2 regions of the Cryobacterium sp. 10S3 genome follow, and region 2 is predicted to be linked to the other one. Evidence: riboswitches for the same ligand, from Rfam matches in the RefSeq annotation. Region 2 holds a riboswitch; the other holds the start of a gene.

Region 1 (14,504 bases), 1.0 Mb from region 2:
GCCAAGGCCCAGGGCGTCAAGCTCATCTGGCAGGGCGACCCGGCCAAGTACTCCGCCGAAACGCAGATCCCGATCGTCGACGCCGTGCTCGCCCAGCAGCCCACCGGCCTCGTGCTCATCCCGACCGACCCGAAGGCCCTGCAGGCCTCGGTTGCCAAGGCCACAGCGGCCGGCATCCCCGTCGTCAACGTCGACACCCACGTCTCCGACCTCAAGGACGTCGTCAGCTTCATCACCGGCGACAACGCCGACGGCGGTTCCAAGGCCGCCGACGCGCTCGCGACCCAGATCGGCTACAAGTCCGGCGGCTCGTACAAGGTCGTCGTCGGACTCACCAGTGCCACCGCCACGACCAACGTGAGCCGCCTCGACGGCTTCAAGGCCCAGGTCGCCGCGAAGTACCCCGGCGTGGAAATCGTCGACGTCGCCTACTCCGAGTCCAACCCGGAGACGGCTGCCACGAACGTGAGCAACTGGCTGACCAAGTACCCGGACCTGAACGGCATCTTCGCGATCGACGGCACGAACGCCTCCGGCGCGGCCGCCGCGCTCGAGTCGAAGGGCCTCAGCGGCAAGATCGGCCTCGTCGGCTACGACGCATACCCGGACAACGTCGCCAAGATCAAGTCGGGCATCTTCACTGCCCTCGTCGCCCAGGACCCGGCCGCCGAGGCTCGCCTGGCCATCAAGACCCTCGTCGAATTCATCAACACCGGCAAGACGGCGACCGAGCACGAGGTCGTCATCCCCAACGTCGTCCTCGACTCCAAGACCTCTGACGCTGACTTCGCCAAGTACACCTACGTCAAGTAACTGACGCTTCCCGTACTTCACGAAAAGAGCCAGGGAGTCATCATGACCAACAGCAATCAAACCACTGCGCGGAAACCGGGCGTTCCGGCGGAACAGAAGCCGGTTCCGCTCGCTCTCACGGCGCGGATCAGCACCCTCGCGTCGAACCAGAGCACCATCCTGATCGGCGTGATGGTCCTCCTCGTCGTCGTCTTCTCGGTGCTGGAGCCCAAGTTCTTCTCCGCACTGACCGCCAGCAACATCCTCACAGACTGGGGATCGGTCGTCCTGATTGCAGTTGGCCAGACCTTCGTCGTGATCAGCGGTGGAATCGACCTCTCGGTCGGGGCCGTCATCGGTCTCAGCGGAGTCGTGTCGGCCTGGACGATGGCGAACGTCCTCACGGTCGACCAGACGGTGTCCGGCGCGGACGCGTCGGGCCCGCTCCTCATCGGCACCCTGGTGTCGGTGGGAGTGGGGCTCCTCGTGGGCCTGACCAACGCCTTCCTGATCAACAAGCTCCGGATCGTCCCGTTCATCGCGACCCTGTCGACGATGGGGGCCGCCCTCGGGCTCTCCGTGATCATCTCGAGCGGGCAGCCCATCGGCTCGGCCAACAACTTCGACCTCATCGCCGCGATGGACCCGAAGGTGAACCCGTTGTCGTGGGCCTTGATCGTCGTGATCGTCGGGGTGACCATCGCCGGCCTGTTCCTGCACAAGGCGCGGTTCGGCCTCTACACCTACGCGATCGGCTCGAACACCTTCGCTGCCCGCGGCGCGGGCATCAACGTCGAACGACACCTGACGTTGGTCTACGCGCTCTCCGGGGCCCTGGCGGGCCTCGCCGGGATGTACGTCTACCTGCGCCTCGGTGCCGGCTCGCCGTCATCGGGAACGGGGCGTGAACTCGACGCCATCGCCGCGGTCGTCATCGGCGGCGCATCCCTGATGGGGGGCATCGGCCGGATCTGGGGCACCGTGCTCGGTGCGCTCATCCTCTTCACGGTGCAGTCCGGCCTGATCATGGTCGGCGTCGCACCCGACTGGAAGAAGGTCGTCGTGGCCATCCTGATCGCCGCGGCCGTCGCTGCGCAGACGCTGCAGAGCAAGAACGGAAGAAAATAATGACCGGCGAAGTGATCTACGAAGTCAAGAACGTCTCCAAGCGCTACGGGTCGGTCGTCGCCCTCGATGGTGCGAGCCTCAAGCTGCACGCCGGCGAGGTGCTCGGCCTGGTCGGCGACAACGGCGCGGGCAAGTCGACGCTCGTCAAGGTCCTCTCGGGGGCTCACCAGCCCAACGGCGGGAAGATCTACCTCGACGGCGTCGAGCGCACCTGGGGTTCGCCCCGGGAGGCGCTCGAGGCCGGCGTCGAAACCCTCTACCAGGACTCGGGGCTCGCCCCGCACCTGACGGTGTCGCAGAACGTGTTCCTCGGCCGGGAGAAGACCGTCAAGGGAATCTTCGGCACGATGGGCTTCCTGGCCCGCAAGGAGATGGAGCACGACGCCCACGAGGACCTCGAGCGCGTCGGGATCGCCGTTCCGGCATCCGACCGCCCGGTGTCCCAGCTTTCCGGCGGTCAGCGCCAGGCCGTGGCGATCGGCCGCGCCGTGGCGTGGGCGCGCCGTGTGATCATCCTCGACGAGCCGACCAACCACCTCGGTGCACGGCAGGCCGGCGAGGTGCTGCATGTCATCAAGGCCGCGAAGGCGAAGGGGCTCGGCGTGATCTTCATCTCGCACACCCTGCCTCATGTGCTCGAGGTCACCGACCGGGTCGTCGTGCTGCGGCTCGGCAAGATCGTCATGGATGCCCCCACCTCGGAATTCGACGGGGATCGCCTGATCGGTGTGCTCACCGGAACCATCCAGACGGTCAGGGTCGAGGGCGACTGACCCGCCGGTCGGACGCTCCGGGAAGCAAACGAAGCAGCCCCCTGGCGGCGCACTGCAGACACTCGCAGTGCTCCGCCCGGGGGCCGTCTTCGTGTCCTGAGACCGTGCGCGCTGGTCTCAGACGCTCGTGCGGAGCAAACCCCCGACATCCGTTTCCGCCCCGCCCGCTGCGGCGCGATTGGCCTCCAGCCAGGCGGTCAGGTCTGCGGCGGACAGGGGACGCGAATAGAGGTAGCCCTGCACCCCACCCGTGCCGAGGGCCTCGAGGAGACGTTGCTGGTCAAGCCGCTCAACGCCCTCTGCGACCGTCGCGACGCCGAGCTGGGCGCACAGCCGAACGATCGCCTCGATGACGGAGCGGTCGAAGGGATTGGACACCGCGCCGGCGACGAAACTCATGTCGATCTTCACGATGTCGACGGGGAGCGCGCGCAATGACGTCAGGGAGGCATAGCCCGTGCCGAAGTCGTCGATTGCGATCCCGACGCCGAGCGCTCCGATCGCGCGGAGGCGACCGATCGCGGCGGGGGAGTCCAGTACGACGGTCTCGGTGAGTTCGATGATGAGATCCTTCGCGAGGGTCCCGGTGTCGGCCAGGCAGCCGATGATCGAGTCGACGAACCCCTCGCGGTCGAGCTCGTGGGCCGAAACGTTCACGTGCACGGCCATCGGCGCTCCAGGATTGGCCGTCCGCCATGCCGCGGCGTCGAGGCAGGCGCGTCGCATCACGAAAGCGCCGATACCGATGATCGCTCCGGTCCGCTCGGCGATGTCGATGAAGTCACCGGGGAAGAGCAGGCCGCGTTCCGGGTGTTGCCAGCGGACGAGGGCCTCGACGGCGGTGCACTGCAGCCCGGGGAGATCGAGGATGGGCTGGTAGTGCACGACGAGCTCGTCGGCGGCCGCCGCGGCCGCGAGCTGCCATTCGAAGGTGACCCTGGGATTGTCCACGCGGAGGAGGCCAGGCTCGAAGACCTGGACGCGGTTCTTGCCATTGGCCTTCGCCGCGTACATCGCCACGTCCGCCTGGTGCACCAGATCCTCGATGTCGATCCCTGCTGCTGCTGTGGCGATGCCGATGCTGACGCCGACCTGCGCGGTGTTCCGCTCGAGGGTCACCGGTTCGGCGATCGACCTGCCCAGGGCTGTGGCGATGCAGAGGGCATCGGAATCACTCTTGCCGGCCAGGATGATGGCGAACTCGTCGCCACCGAGCCTGGCGCAGATGGCATTGCTCCCGGTGTTTGACCGCATCCGCTCGGCGACCTCGATGAGGAGTTCGTTTCCGGCCCGGTGTCCGAGAAGGTCGTTGACGTCCTTGAAATCGTCGAGATCGAGGAAGAAGATGTGGACGCCGCTGGCATCGTCTACCGTGCCCAGGATCGCGGTGAGCTTGGCCATGAACGACGCACGGTTGTTGAGACCGGTAAGCGGGTCCGAACTGACCTGGACCGTGAGCTCCCCCTGGACCGTACTGTTGCGGAGGGCGAGCGAGACCTGGTTGGAGAGCGCCCGGACCGAAACGAGGGCCTCCGCCGGGATCGTGCCGGGGGCTCCCACAAGAATCCACGTATTCGCCTGGGCATTCGAGGCGAGGCAGGCCCACGCCAGGGGGGTGCCGACGGCTGCATCGAGTGGGAGGGAGTCGACGTCGGTCGCGCTGGCGTCTTTTCCATTGGAGGCAGACGTGATGACGGTGCCGGGCAGTTGCGCAGGCAGCGAGTCGAACTGGCCGGTCGCGCCGTCGACGCGCAGGACAGGGCCGTCGCGCATGACCCGCAGGACGCGCAGTCCGGGGGTGGCGAGGCAGAGTTCCTGCGTCGCAGCCCAGCCGATGACCAAGATATCCGCCTCGTCGATGACTCCGAGGAGCAGGGTTCCAGTCGCCGAAAGCTCACGGTCGCGTCGCATCGACTGTTCGCGGGAGACCAGCACCATGCTCAGTTGCCGCACGATCACGACGGTGAGGAACAGGGTCGGAATAGTGCCGAGCACCACCACCGGTGGCGTCATCGCTGCGGACCCGTTGACCGGAACCCACAGCACGACCGTGATGACGAGTGCAAGCGAATACAGCGAGCAGCGGATGAATGACCTCGCCGTGGAACCGTAGAGTCCGCGCAACCAGATGGCCCCGAACATGACCCCGAGGACGATCATCGGGTCGGGCAGTGTCAGTGCGAGCGCCACGAACGCGACGAAGTCGATCAGGTCGAGTGCGAGCGGAATCCTTCTGAGGATGAACGCGGAACACCACGAGGCGATCAGGGCGACCGCGGCCGTGAGCGCGACCAGGAGAACTCCGTTGGTGTCCGAGGCGACGATGATCGGAACGGTGAGCAGAACTGAGGCCACCGCGAACCACGTGAAGAGCCACCGGGTGCCCTCCGTCATGCAATCCGGGCGGCGGAACGGATTCCACAGCGCGGTGAAGAAGTGATGTTGTTGTATCGCGGTCATGCGAGGCCGGGTCCTGTCAGTGTGTAGGCCGGCGAACCCGAAGGTCCCGTGCCTTTGCGACCCCGCCTTTCGACGGGTGTGCCTGTATGAGACCGCAATATTTGAAGCGTTTTCACACAGGGCCAGCCTAGCCTCCGCGTTCGGGGGGCCTGGCCGGAAGGAGCACCCATCCGTGTCGGGTAAACTCGAATGTCGGATTTGAGGGGTGTTTCGGTGGTCGACCTGGAGCTTGAACGGGAACAGAACTACGTGGCAACGCTGTACGCGCGTCTGGACGCGCTGCAACGGGAGGCCGAGGACCAGCTGACGGCGGTGCGGTTGCTCGACGTCGGCGGAAATCATCAGACCCGCTCCGAGCGGGACACCTTTGCGCGCCTCTACGAGGACCGGATCGTGCAGTTGCGGGAGATCGACGACCGGCTGGCGTTCGGCCGGCTCGAACTGGCCGCGGACGACGCGAGCGGCGACTCCGTGTTCCGCTACATCGGCAGGGTCGGGCTGCGCGACGAAGACTTGCAGCCGATGCTGCTCGACTGGCGGGTGCCGCAGGCGAGCGCGTTCTACCAGGCGACGGCCGCGACCCCGCTGGGAGCCAGGGCCAGGCGCCACCTGCAGTCCAGGGGGCGGACCATCATCCGGATCGAGGACGAGATCCTCGACGCCGAACGCCTCGGCGGAGAACCCTCAGAACATCAGGGGGAGGGAGCGTTGCTCTCCGCGCTGACCGCCCAGCGCACCGGGCACATGCCCGACATCGTCGCGACCATCCAGGCGGAACAGGACCGGATCATCCGCTCTGACCTCGCCGGAGTGCTCGTCGTCCAGGGCGGGCCGGGCACGGGGAAGACCGCCGTCGCGCTGCACCGTGCGGCGTACCTGCTCTACACGCATCGCGATCGCCTGAAGCACAACGGGGTGCTCATCGTGGGGCCGTCCCGCTCGTTCCTGCAGTACATCGAGGCGGTGCTGCCGTCGCTCGGCGAGACCGGGGTGGTTCTCTCAAGCGTTGGACAGCTGTACCCGGGCGTCGAGGCGACCCGCGAGGACGTCCCCGCCGTCGCGGCGCTCAAGGGCCAGGCTTTCATGGCCGCGCTCATCGCCCATGCGGTGCGCTCCCGGCAGCGGATCCCGGTGGGGACCCGTCAGCTCGAGGTCAACGGCGACAAGATCACCCTGGCCCCGCAGCTCGTGGCGAACGCGATCGCCAAGGCGCGCGAGGGCGGCAAGCCGCACAACCTCGCGAGGGTCACCTTCGTGAAGACCGCGATCGGCGCGCTCGCGCGCGACTGGCTGCGCCAGCTGCAGCAGGGCGGCGCCTCGATGGACGAGTCCGACCTGCCGATGCTGCGCGAAGACCTGCGGCTCGCCCAGGACGTGCGCGTCGCGCTCAACACCGCGTGGCTGCCGCTCACCCCCGAGAAGCTCGTGCAGGATCTCTACGCACGCCCGCAATGGCTCGCCGAGCTCACCCCGGGCTGGAGTGCGGAGCAGAGGGCGCTCCTGCACCGGGCCAGGGACGCCGAGTTCACGATCGCCGATATCCCGCTGCTCGATGAGGCGGCCGAGCACCTCGGCGAGTACAACGTCGTCGACGCCGCCCAGAAGCGCGAGCAGAAGGAACAGCGCAAACGCGACATCGAGAATGCCGAACTCGCAATCGCGAACATGGACGTGAAGGGTCTCGTCAACGCGCGCGCCCTGGCAGACAACTTCGCCGAGCTCGGCGACCGGGCCACGACCGCCGAGCGTGCGGCCGTCGACCGCACCTGGACATACGGCCACGTCGTCGTCGACGAGGCGCAGGAACTCTCGCCGATGCAGTGGCGGCTGCTGCTGCGCCGGGGGCCGCGCCGGTCGTTCACGGTCGTCGGCGATATCGCGCAGGCCGCATCCGCCTCGGCATCGGGCAGCTGGAAGGAGGCCCTCGCGCCCATCCTCGACGCCTCCCTCGAGGCCGGGCGCTGGCGCCTCGAGGAACTGACCGTGAACTATCGCACACCCCGCCAGATCGCGACCGCGGCCGAGGAGATGGCGATCGCGCACGGGCTGCCGGTGACGCCCTCGCGGGCGGTTCGCGCGAGTGAGTGGCCGATAACCGTCGAAGCGGATGTCGCGGCAGCGGTTCACCGCGAGCGCGCGCTGCGTGCGGGCGGCACCCTCGCCGTGATCGCTGCCGATGCGGCGCTTGAAGCCGTCGGGGCGGAGCTCTCGGCGGAGTTCGGGGACAAGGTCGGTCTCGGCGCCCTCGGGCTCGGCAGGGAGATCGCACTCGTCGGGCCTCGCGACGCGAAGGGCCTCGAGTTCGACGCCGTGATCGTCGTGGATCCCGCAGGCATCGTGGCCGCCTCGGAGCGCGGGGCCGGATCGCTGTACGTCGCCATGACCCGCGCGACGCAACGCCTCTACCTCGTCGCCGACCTGAACTCCGCGCTGCCCGCCGGCCTCACCCGCTGACCCCCAACGCGCTGACGGCGCTGAGGTGTCGCAGATCGACGTTCCCGGGCCTCGGGAACGTCGATCTGCGACACTTCAGATGGAGAACGGGGTCAGGGGCTGGGAGCCTCGAAGTAGAGGTGGGCGTGCGCCCGGCATCCGTCGTTGAAGGGCGCCGCGCAGTGCGGGCAGCGTGTCGCGGCACGGTAGTCGGTGATGCTCAGGGTGCGGAGGCAGGCTCCGCAGAGGATCGCCTGCTCCGCCCAGAGCTCGACCGGCCACTGCCGCGCGGCATGATCGGCCGCGGCGGCGTGGCAGAGGTGGCAGGGGTAGAACCGGCGGCAGCAGTAGAACCGGATCGCGACGACATCCGCCGCCGTGTTGTAGTGAACGCACCGCGTCTCGTCGTCGACGGTCTCGCCGAACACCTCGAGGTCGGTCGTGCCCAGCTGTTTTCGGCCCGGTGGCTGCACCAGCGGCCGCCTACTTCTTGGCGGCTGCGGTGACCTGGTCCTGGACGAAGGTGGAGAACACCGTCGCGTCGGTCAGGGAGCCGGTGTAGGCGACGCCGTTGACGAGCACGGTCGGGGTTCCGGCGACCTTGGTGAGGGTCGTCGAGTTGGGCAGCGGGCCGGCGAGGGCGCGCTTGGTCGCATTGCCGACCCAGGACTTGAAGGCACCGTCAGTGATGCACTTCGTGATGCCGGCGTCCGTGGCTCCCGCGGTCGTGACCAGGCTCACAAGTTCCTGATCCGTCAGGCCGGCGGTGCTCTCAGCGGGTTGCTGGGCGAACAGGGCGGCGTTGACGGCCGGGAATGCGGCGGGCTGGTAGTTGGCCACGCACACGGCGGCGTTCGCTGCCCGGGTCGAGTACTTCGTCCCGGCCGAGTTGGCGTCGAGGATGGAGATCGGGTGGTACTCGAGCGTCGCGTTGCCCGCGCTGACCCAGGAGTTGATCGCGGTGCCGTTGGTGGTCTCGAACTGGCCGCAATAGGGGCACAGGTAATCGGCGTAGACGACGATGTTCGCAGTGCTCGTGAGCTTGGTCTGGTCGGTCGCGACCGGCGTGGCGTCCGCGGCGAGGGCGGCCGTCGGGACGGCGGTGATGGTCGTTCCGTCGCCGGTGAGCAGGACCCCATCGCTGGCCATGTTCAGCGGGCCGGCGGCCGCGGGGCCGTTGCTGTTCACGATGACGAGGGCGACGACGACGGCGATCGCAACCAGTCCGGCACCGATGCCGCCTCGCAGGAACAGCTTGTTTCGCTTGTCCTTCTTCTGCTGGGCTTCACGCATCAAGCGGGCGCTCTCCCGTGCCGCATCGCGGCGGTCCTTCTTCGGGGGCGTGCCTTTGCCGGGGAGGTTGCTGTTCATAGACCCTGTACACCGTTTCGTCGCGAGTGACTTATCGAATCTAGGTTAGGCCGTCCACCTCCACGCCCCGTGCCATCGGGCTGGGAGCCAGCTGTGAGGAGGGTTAGAACCAGGTGCTGAGGTGCGGCGGCTGCCCTGAGCGGAATGCGGCGTCGACCTGCGTCGCGGCATCCTCCGTGTGCTCGGTGACCCTGCCGGCGCGGCTCAGCACGACGGCGCTCGGGCCGCCCAGGTACAGGGCGGAGAGGGCGGCGACCGAGAGGCTGAGGTGGGCCGCTCCCGCCGGGGTGGCCTCGCCCGCGGCGAGCGGATGCGCCGAGCCGGCACCGTCTGGAGAGACAGTGAGCAGGAACTCGCCCCCTGCGATGCCGAGGTCGTCGGAGACATCGAGGAGGAAGACGCCGGGTGCGGCGTATCGGCGGTGCTCGAGTGCGGCAGGCACGTCGAGGAGGCGCAGCCAGAGGTGGTCGCGTTCGGCGGAGGCGCGCACGGCCCGCGGGTTCTCGAGCTGCCAGACGAGGGGCTCCGCGGTACTCCGGAGCGGGGCGGAGACCTCTCCGATGAGGTCGAGGTCGAGCAGGAAGCGCCAGAGTGCTGTGTATGCCGCGTCGGTCGCCGCGACCAGGTCGACGACGTCGAGCCGACCAGGGTAGGCGTCGCCCTCGAGCGTGACGCTGTAGACCGCGAATCCCTTCGGTCGGCCGGTCGGGTCGTCGAAGCGCACCGTCTGCCGCGTCGGGGTGGCGGCGGTCGTCGGGGTCGGGGCTGCCGCCTCGGACGGCTCGGCCAACGCGGGGGTCGTGAGTCCGAGGATCTGGTCCCAGAGGCTGTCGCGACGGTCGACGTCACCGGCGCCGCGCCTTCTGGCGGCTTCGAAGATCGCCGGGGCGTCGTGGCGCAGTGATTCGGGGGAGACGAAGTGCAGCCGCCCCATGTCCGTCGGGGCTGCCGGGGCCGGCCGGGCGTCGCCGGTGGTGATGGTGATGCTTGCCTGGTGCGCGGCCGGCCCGAACCCGTATCGCGCGTAGATAGTGGCCTCCGACACGGTGAGCATGGCGAGTGGCAGGCCGAGCCCGTGCGCGGTGCGGAGCTCGGCGGTGAGCAGGGCGCGGGCGAGGCCTCTGCGGCGGTGCGTCGGCGAGACGGTGACCGAGCTGATCGCCCAGGCGGGCAGCGTGCCGCCGCCGGGGACGCTCAGGCCCATCGGCCAGGACCGCACCGTCGCGACCGGGGTGAGCGGATCGGCAGCGGTCGCGTCGAGGACGGCCGTCACGCGATCCCCTGCGGTGTTCGCCAGGCGGCGGACAAGTTCGTTGTCGTCGGGCGCGCCCTCGTGGAAGCCGCGCGCTGTCGCGCGGTGCCAGTGTCGCCGGGCCTCGGTGTCTGCGGCGTCGATCAGGCGCAGTTCGAGGCCGCCGATCGCGAGCACGGCCGCCGATTCCTCGTCGATGGGCGTGCGTGCGAAGTCGGGTGCCGTGTAGTCGTTCACGGCCCTACTGTACTGGCCGGGGACCGGCCGGAGTCAGCTCGCGACGGTCGCGGCTGGCGTCCCGGGCCCGGGGACCGGAGGGACGAGCGCTCGTGCGACGGCCGCGCGGCCGATGGCGGCGAGGGACTCCGGCCCCGCCTCGGAGCCGATCTCGCCGCGTGGCACGGTCGCGAAGCCGAGGGAACGCTCGCCGAGTACGATCACCCGGCCGCCGCCGGCCTCGAAGGAGCGCAGCTCGTCCGTGAGCGGAGTGCCGTCCGTGTCATCGGGGGACGGCGGTCCGGCGAGGATCAGGATCCGGGGGCGCTGCCCGCGCAGGGATCGGACGAGTGCGAGTTCACGGTCGGGATCGCCGGCCGTGACGGTCACCGTGACGGTGAGTCCGGCATCCGCTGCCGCGTCGATCACGCCGGATGCCAGGAATGCGTCGCGCGGGTCCGCGATGTCGGTGACGACAAGGGCGACCGTCCGGGTGCTTCCCGTGGCAACGGCCTGCGCCGAGAGGTTGGGAGTGTAGCCGAGCTGGGCGGCGGCCGTGAAGACCCGGTCGCGGTAGTCCCCGTTGACGGTGCGGGTGCTGCCGTTCAGGGCGCGCGACGCGGTGGCGAGGGACACGCCAGCCGCGGTGGCCACGTCGAGCAGGGTGGGTAGCCTGGATGACGGACTCATCGGTCCATCCCCTTCCTGGGGACTGGCGGGCCGGTTCGCGGTTCGGGTCGCGGTTCGGCAGGTGCTTGTCATTGTGGCACGCCGGGCGCGGGGAAGGCGTGTGCGGGCCTGAGACTCTCCTGCGGAACCGGGAATTCCCCCCCGGTTGCGGGGCGACCGGGGGGAATTCTGCCTGCCGGCAGTGGCTGCCGGGCGTTCGGAACCTAGTTCAGCGCGAGTGCCGACCACGAGACCGGCGGCAGGATGACGGTGAGGACCCCTTCGGTGAGCAGCACGCCGTCGAGGGGCTTCAGGCCGACCCGATTCTGGTCGGCGAGTGTGTTCCTGGCGTAGACATCCGCATCGTGCAGGGTGACCGCTTCGGTGAGGAGCGTCGCGTCGAGGCCGGAGACGTCGATCGACACCTCGATCGACTCCGTCTGGCTGCGGTTCACGAGGAAGACGGCGGATGCGCCCGTCTCGGCATCGAAGGTCGCGACGGCGTCGACGAGGGGCGCTGCACCGTAGAGGGCCGTGTCATAGGTCCCGGCATCGATCCGGGGCTTCAGCACGACGCCGCGGGCGAGCCTCGAGGTCACCGAGAACGGGAAGAACGTGGTCTGGCGCCAGCTCGCCCCGCCCGGCTCGGTCATGATCGGCGCGATGACGTTGACGAGCTGCGCGAGAGAAGCGGATCCGACCCTGTCGTGGTTCTGCAGGAGCGTGATCAGCAGGTTGCCGAGCACGACGGCGTCGGCGACGGAGTAGACGTCCTCGAGCTGCCGCGGCGCGTGGCGCCACTCCTCGTTGACCTCCTCCGAGGCCTGGTGCTCGTCGAGGTACCAGATGTTCCACTCGTCGAAGGAGAGCTGGATGGTCTTCTCGCTGCGGAGCTTGTACTTGACGTGGTCCGCCGTGGCCTTCACCGTCTCGATGAAATAGGTCATCTCGAGGGAGGACGCGAGGTACGAAGCGAGGTCTCCCTTGCGCTCCTGGTAATAGGCGTGGCAGGAGACGTAGTCGACGTACTCGTAGCTGTGCTCGAGCACGACCCGCTCCCACTCCCCGAAGGTCGGCATCGCAGAACCGGAGGAGCCGCAGACGACGAGCTCGAGGCTCTTGTCCGCGGTCTTCATGGCGGATGCGGTGCGAGCCGCGATCTTCCCGTAGTCGTCGGCAGACATATGGCCGATCTGCCAGGGTCCGTCCATCTCGTTGCCGAGGCACCACATCCGGATGTCGTACGGCTCGACCGCGCCGTTCCGGATTCGCTGCTCGCTGAGCGCGGTCCCGTCGGGCTGGTTGGCGTATTCGAGAAGGTCGAGGGCGGCGTCGATGCCGCGGGTGCCGAGGTTGACGGCCATCATCAGCTCGGAGTCCGTCAGGGCGCACCAGCGGGCGAACTCCTCGAGGCCGACCTGGTTGCTCTCGAGCGAGTGCCAGGCGAGGTCTCGGCGCACCGGTCGGTCCGCGCGCGGTCCGACGCCGTCCTCCCACTTGTACCCGGAGACGAAGTTGCCGCCGGGGTAGCGGATGGTCGTCGAGCCGAGCTCCTTGACGAGGTCGACGACGTCGAGCCGGAACCCGTCGGCGTTGGCGGTCGGGTGGCCGGGTTCATAGATGCCGTCATACACGCACCGGCCGAGATGTTCGACGAAGGAACCGAAGATCCGGCGGTTGATGGGTGCCACGACGGCTGAGCGGTCGATGACGATTGTTGCCTGTGTCACGCGAGGAAAGTCCTTTGGAATCGAGATGAGTGGAAGAGGTGCGGATGCTTACTTGACGCTGCCGAGGGAGAGCCCGCCCTGCCAGTACTTCTGCAGCGTGAGGAAGGCGATGATGAGCGGGATCACGGAGACCAGTGCTCCGACGATGACGATGGTCCAGAGCGACTGCCCGCCGGTGTTGACGCCGGCCTGGGTCTGCAGGGCGCCGAGCCCGACGGTGACGGGGAACAGGTTCGGGTTGGAGAACATCACGAGCGGCAGGAAGTAGTTGTTCCAGGTGCCGACGACGCTGAGCAGCAGCACGGTGACGAGGGCCGGGCGGAGCAGGGGGAGTGCGACGCGGAAGAAGATCCGCAACTCGCCGGCCCCGTCCATCCTTGCGGCGTCGATCATCTCGTCCGGGATCGCATCCTGGGTGTAGACCCGCATCAGGTAAACGCCGAAGGGATTGAGCATGGACGGCAGGATCACCGCCCACATCGTGTTCGTCAGGTGGGTCGCGCTGAACATCACGAACATCGGGATGACGAGGGCCGTCGCGGGGACCATGACCGAACCGAGCACCAGGGCGAAGAACGGGGTGCGCCCGGCGAAGCGGTACTGCGCGAAGCCGTAGCCGGCGAGCACCGAGATGACGGTCGCGCCGATGCCGCCGGTGAGGGCGTAGAGGAACGAGTTGCCGAGCCAGTGCCAGTACAGTCCGTTCGAGTACGTGAACAACAGCTGGATGTTGTCGATCAGGTTGAACTTCCCGAACCAGAGCGGGCTCGTGTCGCCGCTGAAGAGCGTCGCCTGGTCCTTGGTGCTCGCGACGATGAGCCACCAGAACGGAAGCGCGAAATAGAGGATGAGGCCGACGAGGACGAGGTGCGGCAGGACGCGACGCCCGCCGGCCCGGCTGGCCTCGCGGGAGGCATGGGACCGCCGCTTCTCCGGTCGCGGTGAGGTGGTCGAAACGAGCACGGTCATGAGTTCAGTCCGCTCTTTTTACGCGTGAAGTGCAGGAATATATAGGAGCCCACGAAGACGACGAGCCCGAGGGCGAATGAGATCGCCGAGGCGTAGTTGAATTGCGAATAGGAGAACGCGAGCGTGTATGCGTAGATGTTCGGCGTGTACGAGGCGGTGATCGATCCCGACGCCATGCTCCGCAGGATCTGGGGCTCCGTGAAGAACTGCAGGGTTCCGATCAGGGCGAAGACCAGGATCAGGACGAGCGAGGACGAGATCATCGGGATCTTGATCCGGAGCGCGGTCTGCCAGGCGTTGGCGCCGTCGATCTTGGCCGCCTCATAGATCGAGGTGTCGATGCCCTGGAGCGCCGCGTAGATGATGATCATGTAGTAGCCGGCCCACTGCCAGGTCACGACATTCACGAGGCTGCCGAAGATGTTGTCCGGCGACAACAACTGCGGTGCGTTGAGGCCGAACCAGCCGGCGACCTCCGCGGCGGGGCCGAAGCTCGGGCTGTAGAGGAAGCCCCACATCAGGGCGCCGATCACGGCGGGAACCGCGTAGGGAACGAAGATCATCAGCCGGGAGAACTTGGAGAACCGGCTCGTGATCGAGTCGAGCAGCAGGGCAGCGCCGAGCGAGACGAGCATCTGGATCGGGATCAGGATGATCGAAAACCGCACGACGAGCCAGACGCCCTCGAGGAAGAGAGGATCGGTGAAGGCC
Region 2 (14,504 bases):
GCTCGATGCGTTCATTCGCTCCTACGGCTATGAGTTCGACCAGACTGCCGTTCTTCGGACGGCAGCGGACCGCATGGAGGATCTTGCCGTTGTCACGGATCAACGTGCCGCCGACACGGGCTGCAGTGATTTCCTGGAGCATGCCGCACTGTACCGACGTGATCGCGACCGACTTCTCGACATGAGCGCAAGCCTGCAGGCCTCGTGAACGCGGATATCCAGGTAGTCCAAGTCAGCGATCCATGCGTGAAGCGTCTAACCGAGGCGGGGTATGTCGTTGTCGGCGAGTCGTGGGGTGCCCGCCTGCGCCTCAGCGATCCACCCAACCTGACGGTCCTGAACGCGGCCGTCGTCGCGGCAACGGACCAAGGATTCCTGATCGAGGAACTCGATGACAGCTGGGCGCTTCAGGTCACGGCCCTTGAAGCCTTGAACCACGCCGACTACCCGTTTACGCCAGCGACATCCGTGCCGCACCGCGACGAGTGCGACGTGCTCGAACTGTGGAAATCCGGGTGCCGCCTATTTGGTGCCATCACTGACGGGCAACTCGTGGCCGTCAGCGTAATTAGCCTGACGGCCACGCGCGCTGAAACCGAATTCACTTCCGTCCACCGCTCTTATCGTCGGAAAGGGCTCGCCGTTGCCGTCAAAGCCGCATCGGTCACGGCGTTGGCCCACGACGGCGTGCGGATCTTCGGCACGGGTGGAGCTCAAGTCAACGCCGGCAGCATCCGCATGAATGAACACCTCGGCTATGCCATCGAAGAACGCTGGCTCAGCCTCACGGTGCCGCAGTAGAACAGGAACGCACGCGCCCGGAGGAGGTCCGGCTTGTGGGCACCAGACCCTACGGACCCAGCGTGGCCCGAACGATCACGATTGCCTTCGGTGGTTGCGTCAACGAGAGGCGACATTCGGAAACCTGTGGTCTCCGGGGTGTTGCGCCTATGCTGAGGCCATGCACGTATCGCTGCGATTTCTTCGCCCTCGACCGATTCCCGGTCGCATGGGCTTAGTCGTACGCGCTTAGGTCCAGCGACAGATCGGTCGGGGGTGGCTCCTCCATCCGATCTCATCAAAGGACCAGAACATGACGTCATATCTCTCTGCGGCGGAACTCACCGACGCGCTCAACCTTCGCGACCTCTCCGACCCTGACCAGGGTCACCATGCGATGCAGACGCTGCTCGACGGCGTCGTATCCGCTCTTGCCGGTCACTGGGACATCCCGGCCGAAACCATCCGATACAGTCCGCTGGTCGCTGTCGCCGACAACTACGACAAGCTCGGCTTCGACCCAACGGCAGTCACCAGGGACCGGCGATACTCGCGCTATGTGAGTCCAACGGTGATGCTGCGCAGCCACACATCGGCCTCGATTCCCACCCTGCTGCAGTCGGTGTCGACGCAGACCAGCTGCGACCGGCTGCTGGTGTTGCCTGGCCTGGTCTACCGCCGCGATGCAATCGACCGCACCCACGTAGGGGCCCCGCACCAGGTTGATCTGTGGCGGGTGAGTTCTGGCAAGACACTCACTGCCGCAGATCTGCAGATGATGATCGAAACCCTGGTGAAAACGGTGCTGCCCGGCGCGAAGTGGCGCCCCGTTTCGGCGGCGCATCCGTACACGGTCAACGGCTGTCAGGTCGATGTGTCAATCGCGGGTGAGTGGCTGGAGCTGGCGGAGTGCGGATTGATCGCACCGCACATCCTCACCGCGGCCGGTCTGGACCCCGATGCGTGGTCTGGGCTTGCTCTGGGCATGGGGCTGGACCGGGCGTTGATGCTGAGAAAGGGTATCCCTGACATTCGGCTTCTGCGGGCGGCGGATCCACGGATCGCACAGCAAATGCTCACCCTGTCACCCTGGCAGGCCATTTCAGTCATGCCCGTGATCCGCCGCGACATCTCGATCGTCGTCGACGTGGCTGCGGACGCCGAGACCCTGGGTGATCGAGCAAGGGCGGCGTTAGGCGATCGCATCGACGACCTTGAATCGGTGGAAGTTCTGAACGCCACCGCGTACGCGGATCTCCCGCGAGGCGCGCAGGACAGGCTGAGGCTCCAGCCGGACCAAGCAAATGCACTTGTCCGACTCACACTCCGACCAATCTCCAAGACCCTGACGCACGGCGAAGCGAATGACATCCGCGACGACATCTATAGGGCATTGCATGAAGGCCCCGTTCTTGAACTGATTGGATAACCGGTTGACAGGCTCTGTTGCGCGGAGTCCATCTGTGCGCAACAGAGACCCGGACACGACCCACCCAGTCTCATCCCCGCGTTCGCAAGGGCTTCGGCGGATTCAAGTGGTGGAAGCAACAGAGGCGATTTCCTCCTTGAGACCAGCTCGCTGAGGAGGTCGTCTAGGGTGCTGCGTTTGAGGGCCGATGTGGGTGCGACTGAACCCGCCAGAAAGGGGTGGGCGAACCCATCGGCGGGGGAGGAATGGCCGGCTGCTGGGTGTCAGAGCGCTGAAGGGCGGCCGTGGTACGCTAAATTCATCACGATCAGCCCGCTCGCCTCACGGCTCGGGCTGATTTTCTTTAACTGGGGGACTCGTGGCTGAGTACACAAAGAAGTGGTTGTCGGTCGACGGACAGGTCGCCAAGCTTGAGTCACGCGGCGTTGAGGTGGGCGACCACGAGAGTTTCCGCGGGTTGCTTCGAGCCGTCGGGTATTACCGACTCACGGGCTACCTTTATCCATTCCGGGAATCGGAACCTTTTCGGGATGACGCCGGACGGATCAGGTTTCGAGTTCTTAACCGCTATCGTTCCGGCACGTCTGTAGGGCAAGCTTCTGCGCTCATTGATTTTGATCGTCGCCTGCGGATGCTCGTTCTCGAGGGCATCGAGCGGATCGAGATTTCTTTCCGCATGCAGATCGGCTATGTGTTGGGCAGGCAATCGGCATTCGCCCACATGGACCCCGTCAACTTCGTCAACTCGTTTACGGAATCACAGACTGATAAGGCGACCGGCGACACACTGCCCAGTAGACACGCGCAGTGGATCGAGCGTGTGAAAGAGCGCCAGGCCGATTCTGACGAAGCCTTCGTCGCTCACTTTCGCAACAAGTACGACGATGAAATGCCTATCTGGGCGTTAACGGAAATTCTGGAGCTCGGACATCTCGGCCGGCTCTATTCGGGATTGAACAGTTCGTTGGCGACGGAGATCGCCGCGGCCTACGGGGCACCGTCGAAGAAGGTAATGGTCAGCTGGATCTCCAGCCTGAACTATGTCCGGAATGTCTCTGCACATCACGCACGCCTCTTTAACCGCAAGCTTGTCAGCGCACCGGCACGACCCAGTCACGACCAGGTGCCACTTCTTGGTCATCTCAAGGACGGGGATTCCGCGAAAGCTGTGTTCGGCGTGTACAACGCTCTCGCGGTGATGGCCTATCTGCTCAGATCGATCGAACCGGACAGTGGCTGGCCCGCCAGGGCCGTGGAGCTCCTAAACTCTTTTCCCGAATCTGGCTGTGTGACGATCGAATCGATGGGCGTCCCGGATGCCTGGCCGACGCTTGAGCTCTGGCGCGCCTGATAGGCGGCACGCCCGGCATTGAATCGATGCACGTGAGCTTGCCAAAGGCAACCGGAGCGCTTCATCTCGGTTGAAGTTATCAGGGGAGTCCTGATCGTCGGAGATGTGGTTACCGGGACTCTGCGCTGAGCCGGTTCAAAGGGGCGTCCCGGCGTGTGTATCGCGGCGAAGGGGCCTCCTCATCGTGTCTCAACGATGAGGTTCGTCGATGCTGAAAGCTGAAACGGATTCGCGGTCGAATCGGATTAGGTGGGCGTCGATGGCGAAGATTTTGAGCTTGTCGGTTGTGGTGCGTAGCTTGTTGAGCGCGTCGCTGTCGATGTTTAGTGCTGCGCATATTTCGGCCGGTGTCATCAGGGGTGAGATAGGTGCGGGCTTGATCACGCGTTCTCCTCCGTCGGCATCGGCGTGAGTGCCGCAGTGTGGGCTGTGGCGATGGCGGAGATTTTGTCGGGTCTGAACCCTGTCCAGTGTTTGGTGCCAACGGTCACGACGGGTGCGTTTCGGTAGCCGAGTTGTGTGACCACGGCGGCGGCGACCTGGTCGTGGGTGAGGTCGATGGTCTCGTAGTCCAGGCCGACGTTGTTGAGTGCTCGTTTGGTCAGGGTGCAGTGGATGCAGTTCGGCAGTGTGTATACCGTGAGTGGTTCTGGCATCGGTGGGTCCTCTTTCTCTTATCTCCCATTGTCTTTTGGCGAAGACCTTGAGACAGCGCCAGGGGTGAATGTGCAAGGGGCCGTGGAATACCGTAGCGCAGCGAGGATATGCCGCGAAAGCCCTTGCGCAGAGGGGAATGGTGCGTACGCTCAGATCGTAAAAGGCAACGGAGTTGTCGCAAAGAAGCCTCGTCGACCAGCGGTCGACGAGGCTTCTTTGATCAGTTCAGAGCCGAAGGCTACCTCTCAGTCTTGGGCGTGGATGCGGCGGCCGTGGTGCGTGGTCTGCGGGTCCGCGGCGTGTTCTTGAGTATTTGCGGGTCTGGGGGCCAGCGAATATTGCCTTCGGGGGCCATCGATATTGCCGCTGGGTGCCACCCAGTCGCGCAGCCGGGGGCCACTGGCGCCCCCGACCGCGCGAGCCTCAGGCCGTGGCGTGACCGGCGGTGTGTTCTCGCATGTTGTGGCCGCCGGTCTCGACCCAGATGGTGTTGTGCACGATGCGGTCCATGATCGCGTCCGCGTGAACCCCGGAGCCAAGGCGCTGGTGCCAGTCCTTTTGGGCGTATTAAGTGCAGAACACTGTTGATGCCTGATCGTAGCGGCGCTCGAGGAGTTCCAACAGCATGCTCCTGGTGCTCTCGTCGGGCTCGTCGAGGAGCCATTCATCGATCACCAGGAGCGTGAATGCGGCGTACTTGTTCAAGAACTTCGTCGTGCCGGAGGGTTTATCGCGGGCCAGCTGCCAGGCCTCTTCGAGCTCCGGCATTCGAATGTAGTGTGCTCGCACCCGGTGCCGGCACGCGGCTTTCGCCAACGCGCAGCCTAGATATGATTTCCCCGACCCGGTGAATCCCTGGAACACAACGTTCTGTTGCCGGTCGATGAAAGGGCCGGGGCAGTCTGCTCTTCTTCTGCCTCCCGGCCGCGTCATATGTCCACGTGGTGGCGGCGGTGTCGGGGGCGGTGCTGTTGAGTTGGTTGTAGGCGTTGTAGCTGTCGTCGATGGGTGCCGCGCGGAACTTGGGGTGGGTGAGGCTTGGGTATGGTGAACTTCGCTCCAAGCGAAAACGAATCTTCAGAGATCAGGAGTCAACCAAACCGGGGGCCGTTCCAGCCGACAGAATGCTACGGTCAGGTCAGGATCACTTGATCATTGACGAGACGGCGTTTCTGCGTCAGTCGCACGGGCACATCCGGTGCAAGCCGGTGTCGCAAAGGCACGGGACCCCTTGGGTTAGCCGGCCTATCAACAGACAGGACCGACGCTCAATGGGCGTTTTGCGAAAATCAGTAGACCGGGTGAACGTCCGTGGCCTCTTGAGGCCGTCTGACGGGACTGTCCAAAGCACACGGTGGTACTTTGCCGCCCTGGCGATGGCGTCTCTGATCGTGTCCGTGCCTGCTGCGTTTTTCGAAGCGACCGGCGGCGTGATAGTGCTGATGCTTTTGGGGTCAACGGTAACGTTGCTGTCATCGTGCGTTCACGTCCTCCTGAGTCGGCAGGTACCACTGTGGCTGGACGTATTGGACACGGTTGCGATTGTTGTTCTCGGGCTCGCCAGTCCGTCCACGACGACGGTGATCGCCTACGTGCTCACCGCGATCTGGTTTCGAGCCTTCTACGGATCGATCTGGCGTTCTCTGCTGCGATGTGTCCTCGGGATGGCAGCGCTCTCTGCGACAGTGCCGTTGTGGTCGTTGATTCCGACCCACTCGGTGCCACCGACAACGACGGGCTTATACGAGTCGTTCCCGCTGATATTCATCGCCGTTTTCATCGCCCGCCAAATGGGCGGTGGCCTGCTGGCGCGAGAGCAGGCCACTCGGCGCGATACCGTGTTGGCCGCCACCGGCTCGCAATTGTTGGGCCTCACTGACGAGACCTTGATCAGGGCTCTCGCTTGGGCGGCTTGTGCTGAGATTTGTGATGCCACTCCAGGTTTGCGCCTGCTCAAACTGGTGCGCGATGGCGCCGAGTTGAGGGTTCAAGGAGTTGCCGGCAGCTTCCTTAGTGTTCCGGGAGCGTTTCCTGGGACCGTCGTCTCGTCCACAACGGATCCAGGGGATGCGCGGGTCCTTCAGCCGGGACCGCTGGATGACGCCGTCGGCGTCGACCTCGCCTGGTCGTGCGTTAGTTTGCGGGGATTGCACGAAAACGCCTGGATGCTGGTAGGTGCGCCGAAGAAGATCCCCTCAGATGCGTTGTTGTCTGTGCGTGATTTGGTCAACCAGGTGGCTCTGGCCCTCCGCAATAGTGACGTGCATCAACAACTCACGTTACAAGCCCAATATGATTCGTTGACTGGGCTGGACAACCGGGCTTCCTTCACCGCGAAGCTGGCCTCAAGCCTCGCGGACCAGGCGCATCTGGACGGTCTGCACGTTTTGTTCCTCGACTTAGACGACTTTAAGGATGTTAACGATGTCCTGGGTCATCGTGCCGGAGATGCGGTACTTCTCGAGGTCGCAGCGCGGCTGCGCGGGTGCACTCGCCCCGGCGATGTCTGCGCGCGACTGGGCGGCGATGAATTCGCCATCTTGTTGCGCGGTACCACGGCCAGCGCTGCTAGGGACGTCGCTCAACGCATGATTGACTCGCTGACACCACCCGTGCGCGTTGGCGAACGCTTTGCGCAGGTCGGTGCCAGCGTCGGGATCGCGACGCTCACACCCGGGATTGATATCGATGAGCTTGTACATCAAGCCGATATCGCGATGTATGCAGCCAAAGCCAACGGCAAAGGTCAAGTACAGGGCTATCACGTGGGGCTCATACACACCGGTGCGACCCGGCTAACAACCGAATGGGCCCTCGCAGTCACAGCTATTCGCACGCGCCCACTCCGTGGAGCGCGTTGATCATTTTTGTGTCTCTGAGGCTCTCCTCACGCTCGACGAAGGTCAAAAACCTATCCTGACAGCGGTGCCTTGCTGAGGTCTAGCATCCCGCCAGCGTGCCGGAAGAAGCGAGTCCCGACCGGCGCCGACACGCAGGCCCGCTCGCCCGCTTCCTCGCTCGAGATGCCCTGGCCAACGAGGCCCCCAGAAATCCTGGCGGTGCTCCCGGTGCCACCCCGGCGGCCGGCCTGGCGACCGCATCGGTTCTCGCCCGAGTTGCGTGGCCATCCAACCCTTCGGACGTCCCATAATCCACCTCCATGATCGAGGTGTTGCTTCCACCGGTTGAATCCACTCTTCTTGTTGTATCCGCTGTAGAGAAGAACAATCTTGCAGCCGTGAAATGTGCAGAACACTCGGAGAAGTACCTGGCGGTCGATGCCAGACATATCCATCGGCGGCGCTAGGCCGGCTTCAGTAAAAATCGCCTGCAACGATTTGCGCACGCGAAACTCGTACAGTCCATCGCCGAGTGATTTCCCCCACTCGCCTGCGCAAATGTCGATTCCATAGACCTCGAGTACGTGCTCGATTGCCGCGATGAGGACCGCCTGCTCGTACGGAGGGAGCGAGTCCACGAAGCGGTCAAGGGTATCGCCCTCATATTCAACAGTCCAGGCGGCCAATATCGTCCTCTCTTATGGTGCGCCGTGAGCTTATCGAGTCCGGGAGCGCCCATAGGCCCGTACGATCCCTTCAAAGAGCCACGATGGTGGCATCAGCGGCCCCGGTGTCGAGGGATAGTGGCGTGTGCCCGGGCAATTGGTCAACAGCTTGTTGGACAGCGGGGCGCTGGCTCTCCCCGGCCCGCGCGATTGCTTGCATGCCGGTCCAGTTCGTCCTCAGGTATGGATCGGAACACGTGGGATCCCGCTCACCGATTTCTTCGCCACCGGAAACGCGGGTGCCGGTGCGTGCGCCGAGTCGAACTTATTGTCGAGTCCCGGGTGTGTGTCTCGGCGAAGGTGCCCCGTCGGCGAGGCTGAAAGTCAGGACGGACTGGCGGTCATCGCGGAGGAGGTGTTCGTCGATGGCGAAGGTTTTGAGCCTGTCGGTGGTGCGCAGCTTGTCGAGGGTGTCGATGCGCAGTGCTGCGCATACTTCGGCTGGAGTCATGAGAGGTGAGATGGGCAGCGGCTTCCTCACTCTTTCTCTTCCTTCAGTATCGGCGTGAGCGTGGCGGCTTGTGCTGCGGCGATGGCGTTGATCTTGTCTGGCCTGAACCCCGCCCAGTGTTCGGTGCCAACGATGACGACGGGTGCGGATCGGTAGCCGAGTTGTGTGACCAGGTCGGCGGCGGCTTGGTCGTGGGTGAGGTCGACGGTCTCGTACTGCAGGCCGACGTTGTCAGAGCGTGAGGAAGCCACAACCGCGAGTGGCCGGCGTCGATGGGACCGCGTTGCCGTCCGTCGGCTTGGAAGGGTGTTTGCCAATCATCCAATCCTTAGGTGAGCCACCGATCAGGGGGTCTGGTTTTCCAGGGACTTGACCTTGTCGAGGAGGGCACCTATGGCGGCGTCCTGTGAGGCGAGGTGCAATTGTATTTGTTTCGCTTCTTCGAGGATCGCGCCCGCATCTTCATAGGTGGCGGCGGCTCGTGCGTCGGAGGCTGCAGCCTGGATGTTCTGGCCCACAATGATGATCGGGAGGAGCACCAATTGGAGGAACGTCTGGGCGACCCAGGCGATGATAACGATGGAGTCGTGGCTTTGAATGGCGGCCGGCAGGCTGACAAGGCTGATGGCGGCGAATGCGTAGGCCGCCCACATTGTTCCGACGCTCTTCGTGATGCCCAAGCCGATTTTTTGATTGATGCCGTTCACCCGGCCGGAATCAGCGCGCAACTTCGAGAGAACTGAGCGCACGGTCGGCGGCCCTTGGGCGGCACGTTCGGCGGCTCTCGGGTGTTGGGTGTAGTCGAAGTCTGCGCTCATTATGTCGGTGCTCCCATTTCATGTTGGAGGTGTGAAGTATCCCACCGTTGGCTCCCTCATGATTTCTGCGCGCCCCGCTTCAGCGGATATGAGCGGCAGCATGTCCAATGCTCTACGAGAGTTCTTCATCCTGGTCTTTGGGGAGGCGTGGGCGAACCCGTGACCTACGCATTGGCGAGGCTAGCGACAGAATTCCAGTAGGGGACATCCACAACATACCGGCGGTTGGTTCTAAATCGTGCGCTTTGTGCGAGGATCTGGGGATGGAGCAGGTGCAGGACTTTCGATCAACAATTTTTCATGCTGGCACGAGGGCGAGCGTGGCTTTCATCGTTGGCGTGCTCGTTGGCGTCGCCTCTGGTCTGATTGTGAAATGGGCATTCGCGCCGGCTATCGGTTGGGTTGGGGCGGCGGTCGTCTTCCTGTCGTGGACGTGGATAGCGGTAGGTCGACTGGATCATTCTGAGACCGCACGATATGCCACTCGAGAAGATCCATCCCGGTTCGCCGCCGAGGTACTCATTCTGTGCGCAAGTATCGCCAGTTTCTGGGCCATTGCGCTTATCCTCATTGAGGCTGGCACCGTGGAAGGACTGGCCAAAGCCGGACTCGTCGCCTTGGCGTTGTCAACGATCGCGGCTTCTTGGCTGATGGTCACCACCGTGTTCACCTTGCGATACGCGCACCTGTACTACAGCAACGAAACCGGGGGCATTGACTTCAATCAACGCGAGCCGCCCCGGTACTCCGACTTCGCTTACCTGGCCGTGACGATCGGGGCCACGTTCCAAGTTTCGGACACCAATCTGCAAAATCACGATATCCGCATCACCGCGCTGCGCCATTCGTTGCTTTCTTACGTCTTGGGAGTCGTTGTCCTAGCGACAACGATCAACCTCGTTTCCGGACTCGCCCACTAACCATCTGCTTCAGCGCACCACGTACTCGCTCGAGACAAAACGTCTGGAGAAGGAACGAAGCATCCCCAGTGTTGCCAGAAAGGCGCTCGGGTCCCGGTTTCGTGTTCTGCTCCATACCGGTCAGGGCCCCCGTCCCGGGGCTTGATTCGCGCGCGAGCTCCGTCTCGAAAACTCAGAACTAGACAGCCGTTGCCTGGCGGCCTTCCGAGCCCAGATGCGTGCGAGCCTCCCTCAACCCTTTTCGTTCTTCTTCGGCCAAAGGGTCACCGTTGACGGTCTTCCTTGGCGATCGCTCTTTGCCTGTCCTCTGACCCAACGATGTGGCCGTGAACTTCAGCAAGTGTTAGCGGCCTGGGGTTGTGGGATCGTCAACCGTTTCTTTGAGTTGGTCCGAGGTTTAGAGGAGTGCTTCGCGGGCGAGGACGATGGTTCTGTCTCGGGGAAGCTCGATGACGTCGACGGGGTCGGGTGCGAGCCTGTCGAGGGCTAGGAAGAGGACTTGGGCCCAGCGAAACATTTTGCTCCGCCGGTTGTAGCGGGGTACTGGGGTGGAGATGAAGAATGTTGCGCGTGAGGAAGCGAAATTTACTAGCGCTGTCTTGTCGACGGTGTGAGCTTCGGTCAGGAGTTCTGTCATCCGGGGTTGCTCAAGGAATCCGACTTTCGCGACGACGCGAACGATTCCGGAGGGGAACGTTTCGACGTTGATTCGTTGTTTCATCCCGACGGTGGAGGGGACGTCGATCGTTGACCAGCTCAAGAGGATGGAGCGTTTCTGGAGGGCATGATTTTGAGTGACCATTGTGCGCAGGGCAACGGGCACAATATTTGGATTCCGGGTAATGAACACTGCGTCTCCGGGAACCCGGAACAGGTCCCCTTTGGCGCGTGTGAGGAATGACTCCAGGTCGCTGAGGGGGAGCTCGCCGATGCGTCGTGCGGCGCGGATGCGTTGCTGTCCTATCCACCATGAGCCCATCACTGTGAATATGATTGCGCCGATTGCGAGTGGGAGCCACCCTCCCGAGGTCGCTTTGGGTAGGTTCGCAACGAGGAACGCGACAGTCACCAGGAGGATTGCGCCTGCGGCGAGAATTCTTGGCGTGAGGCGTCTGGAGTGTGCCCAACTCCAGGCCAGGTAGACGATAGTGGTGATGGAGATGGTAGTGGTGACAGCGATGCCGTATGCGGAGGCTAACGCGGCGGATCCTCGGAAGCCAATTGTCACGGCGAGCACAGCAAGTGCAAGTAGGACGTTGATGGCTGGAACGTAGATCTGGCCCTCGTTCTTTTCCGATGTGTGAACTACTCGAAGTGGAGGGAAGAGCCCCAGACGCCACGCTTGATGGATGACGGAGTATGTCCCTGAGATCACAGACTGGGAAGCGATGATCGTGGCGGCCGTGGCGAGGATGACCATGGGGAGTTGACCCCACGCGGGAACGAGGCCGAAGAAAGATGAGGTCGCCTCCTGCGGGTGGCGCAGAGCCAAGGACGCCTGCCCAAGATAGTTGAGGACTAGGGCGGGAAAGACGACCCACATCCATGCGCGCGTGATCGCTTGTCGGCCGAAATGGCCTAGGTCGGCGTAGAGGGCTTCGGCTCCCGTAACGGCCAGAACGATCGCTCCGAGGGCGAAGAATGCTGTCCCGGGCTGGTCGATGAAGAAAAGTACAACCCAGTGCGGTGAGAGCGCTTGAAGGACCGCGGGGTCCTCCAGGATCGATGCGCCACCCGTCACTGCGAGGACAAGAAACCAGAGCAACATTATCGGGCCGAAGAGCCGTCCGATTGTTCGGGTGCCAAATCTTTGTATCGCAAAAACACCCAGCAAGATCACGACTGCGATCGGCACCACAAGGGCGGACAGGGTCGGCTGGATCACTTCTAGACCTTCTACTGCGGACAGGACCGAGATCGCGGGGGTGATCACGCTATCGCCTAGAAACATTGCGGCACCCAGCATGGCAACAATAGTGAAGGTCGTGAGGGTTCGAGCTTTCAGACCGCTCCGGCGGAGAAGCCCGAATAGTGCGAGAAGCCCACCTTCGCCTCGGTTGTCAGCCCGGATCAGGAAACGCACGTAGAGGATCGTGACAACCAAAGTGAGCGCATAGAGGATGGTCGCCGTCGACCCATACACATATTCGGCCGACGGTCCGCTGACATCGAAACTGCCGGCGTCAAACGTCGTCGTCGCCGCGTAAAGCGGGCTGGTGCCAATATCGCCGAAGACGACACCCATCGCCGCAATCATGGGACCCACAACCAAAGCCGGACCGCGTGCGCTCAATTTTTCCAACTTCACGAATCTTTCTACATCCAAGACAGGCTCACGGCAGCTGGGACCGCTGTCGATCCGGTTAACGGTTAGCGTGCGAAGCGGTCTTGAAGGCGCCGCGTCAACTAACTCCTGAATCCTAGGGTGCGTGGAGAGCGTTATGTGCCGCAACGGGTATCGTGCGACGTGTCGGCAACCATCGGTGAGCACCAAGTCGACCTGGCCGGCGCCCACTCCAAAGTTCCCACGGACCGCCCCTCTCTGTGAACCTCCGGAAATAGATGGAAGGCCCGGCGGCTGGGGTGCGTGAAGCCCTGGTCGTCATCGAAGGCGGTAACACCACGAGCAGGGCGGCGATGCGGGTCGAGACGCGGTGTCGGGTTAGAGCACGGTAGGTGGTCATCGCGCATTCGTCTGCGGTGTTTCGTCCCGCGAGCTCGACGAAAGATCTTTGAGCAACACGTACATTTTTCGACATGATCTCCAACACCATCCCGTCGTTGCGGCAGAGCAGATCGACTGCATACGCCACCCCGACCGGGCTGCGGGCAACGGCGGTTCGTGGTCGATTCCCGGCCCGATACGGCAGCATGGACCCCATGCAGGCCAACTCAGAGTTCAAGCCGGAGTTCTTAGAGATCAACCCGCTCTTCGCCCGCCCGGGGGAGGACAGCGTTGTCCCACGCTATGTCCTCGGCGCGGACCCGATGGAGCCGGACACCGCGTACCAGATCATCCACGACGAGATCATGCTCGATGGCAATGCCCGGCTGAACCTCGCGACCTTCGTGGGCACCTGGATGGATGATCACGCCGGCCGGCTCTACACGGAGGCCTTTGACAAGAACGTCGTCGACAAGGACGAATACCCCCAGACCGCGGCGATCGAGGAGTATTGCTGGCGGATGATCGCGGGCCTCTGGCATGCGCCGGAGCCGATGGACACGATCGGCACGTCGACGATCGGATCCTCGGAGGCGTGCATGCTCGGCGGACTGGCCCTGAAACGACGCTGGCAGCAGGCCAGGCGGGCGGCCGGGAAGCCGACCGGGCAGCCGAACCTCGTGATGAGTTCCGCGGTGCAGGTGTGCTGGGAGAAGTTCTGCAACTACTGGGACGTCGAGGCGCGCTTCGTGCCCATCAGCGAGGAGCATCCGAGCCTCGACGGGCACAACCTCGAAAGCTATGTCGATGAGAACACGATCGGCGTCGTCGCGATCATGGGCGTGACTTACACCGGGGTCTACGAGCCGGTCGCGGCGATCGCCGCAGCCCTCGACGAGGTCCAGGAACGCACCGGACTGGACATTCCGATCCATGTCGACGCGGCATCCGGGGGCATGATCGCGCCCTTCCTGCAGCCGGAACTGGCCTGGGACTTCCGGTTGGAACGGGTGCATTCGATCAACACGTCCGCGCACAAGTACGGTCTCGTATACCCCGGCCTGGGCTGGATCGTCTGGCGTTCGAAGGACCTGCTGCCGGAGGACCTGGTCTTCCATGTCAGCTACCTCGGCGGGAGCATGCCCACGTTCGCCCTCAATTTCTCCCGTCCCGGCGCGCAGGTGCTCCTGCAGTATTACCTCTTCCTCCGGCTCGGGTTCGAGGGATACCGTGCCGTGCAGCAGGTGTCCCAGGACGTGGCACGATTCCTTGCGCGCGGCATCGAGAAGATCGGCGCCTTCACCCTGTGGAATGACGGTTCCGATATCCCGGTGTTCGCGTGGCGGCTCACCCCCGGCCACACCCGGAATTGGAACCTGTTCCACCTCTCGGACCGGCTGCGTTCCCATGGTTGGCTCGTTCCCGCCTACCGGATGCCCGACGACCTGTCCGAGATGACGGTGCAACGCATCGTTGTGCGCAACGGGCTTAGCATGGACCTGGCCGCACGCCTGCTCACGGTCATCGAGCAGGAGACGGCCTACCTCGACAGGCTCGAGGGGCCGATGCCGGTCGAAGGGCAGCAACCCGGCTTCACGCACTGACACCCGCGGCGGTCATCCGCACAGCAGATTCCCCGTAGGTTCGGTTGGGCGCCGCGATGCCAAATGCAGCCATGAAGGAGACCCGGTCACGGCAGGCGTGGTGGCGGCGTCGACCATAAGGGGGGATCGCGGAGGGGAAGCACTGAACGAGAACTGAACGAGAACTGAACCGCACTCCTAGAGCGAGGGATTCTCTGGCAGGCGCCGGTAGACAGTGTGGTGAGAAGCCTCGCTCAGCCAAACACCCGGCAGCCTGCGGCCGGC

What was found. Region 2 has a riboswitch for cyclic di-GMP ahead of RHM57_RS10320 (GGDEF domain-containing protein). Riboswitches for the same ligand answer to the same signal wherever they lie in the genome.
Region 1: another riboswitch for cyclic di-GMP. It lies ahead of RHM57_RS15020 (putative bifunctional diguanylate cyclase/phosphodiesterase); the one in region 2 lies ahead of RHM57_RS10320 (GGDEF domain-containing protein).

The regions. Positions count from the first base shown of each region.
Region 1 covers NZ_CP133773.1:3,223,041-3,237,544, reverse strand. Annotated here, with positions in the region: gene RHM57_RS15035 (substrate-binding domain-containing protein) at 1-813, shown strand, start outside; gene RHM57_RS15030 (ABC transporter permease) at 856-1,920, shown strand; gene RHM57_RS15025 (ATP-binding cassette domain-containing protein) at 1,920-2,693, shown strand; gene RHM57_RS15020 (putative bifunctional diguanylate cyclase/phosphodiesterase) at 2,811-5,153, opposite strand; cyclic di-GMP riboswitch class I at 5,173-5,246, opposite strand; gene RHM57_RS15015 (HelD family protein) at 5,343-7,607, shown strand; gene RHM57_RS15010 (CHY zinc finger protein) at 7,700-8,059, opposite strand; gene RHM57_RS15005 (DsbA family protein) at 8,070-8,957, opposite strand; gene RHM57_RS15000 (GNAT family N-acetyltransferase) at 9,061-10,446, opposite strand; gene RHM57_RS14995 (LacI family DNA-binding transcriptional regulator) at 10,480-11,115, opposite strand; gene RHM57_RS14990 (alpha-N-arabinofuranosidase) at 11,319-12,824, opposite strand; gene RHM57_RS14985 (carbohydrate ABC transporter permease) at 12,873-13,793, opposite strand; gene RHM57_RS14980 (carbohydrate ABC transporter permease) at 13,790-14,504, opposite strand, start outside.
Region 2 covers NZ_CP133773.1:2,212,827-2,227,330, reverse strand. Annotated here, with positions in the region: gene RHM57_RS10355 (aminoglycoside phosphotransferase family protein) at 1-208, shown strand, start outside; gene RHM57_RS10350 (GNAT family N-acetyltransferase) at 205-801, shown strand; gene RHM57_RS10345 (hypothetical protein) at 1,094-2,209, shown strand; gene RHM57_RS10340 (Abi family protein) at 2,568-3,560, shown strand; gene RHM57_RS10335 (hypothetical protein) at 3,750-3,944, opposite strand; gene RHM57_RS10330 (glutaredoxin family protein) at 3,941-4,216, opposite strand; partial or broken gene RHM57_RS10325 (ATP-binding protein) at 4,641-5,150, opposite strand; cyclic di-GMP riboswitch class I at 5,396-5,470, shown strand; gene RHM57_RS10320 (GGDEF domain-containing protein) at 5,594-7,078, shown strand; gene RHM57_RS10315 (hypothetical protein) at 7,129-7,743, opposite strand; gene RHM57_RS10310 (hypothetical protein) at 8,048-8,233, opposite strand; gene RHM57_RS10305 (glutaredoxin family protein) at 8,260-8,484, opposite strand; gene RHM57_RS10300 (hypothetical protein) at 8,578-9,051, opposite strand; gene RHM57_RS10295 (DUF1345 domain-containing protein) at 9,315-9,971, shown strand; gene RHM57_RS10290 (KUP/HAK/KT family potassium transporter) at 10,369-12,228, opposite strand; gene RHM57_RS10285 (glutamate decarboxylase) at 12,843-14,240, shown strand.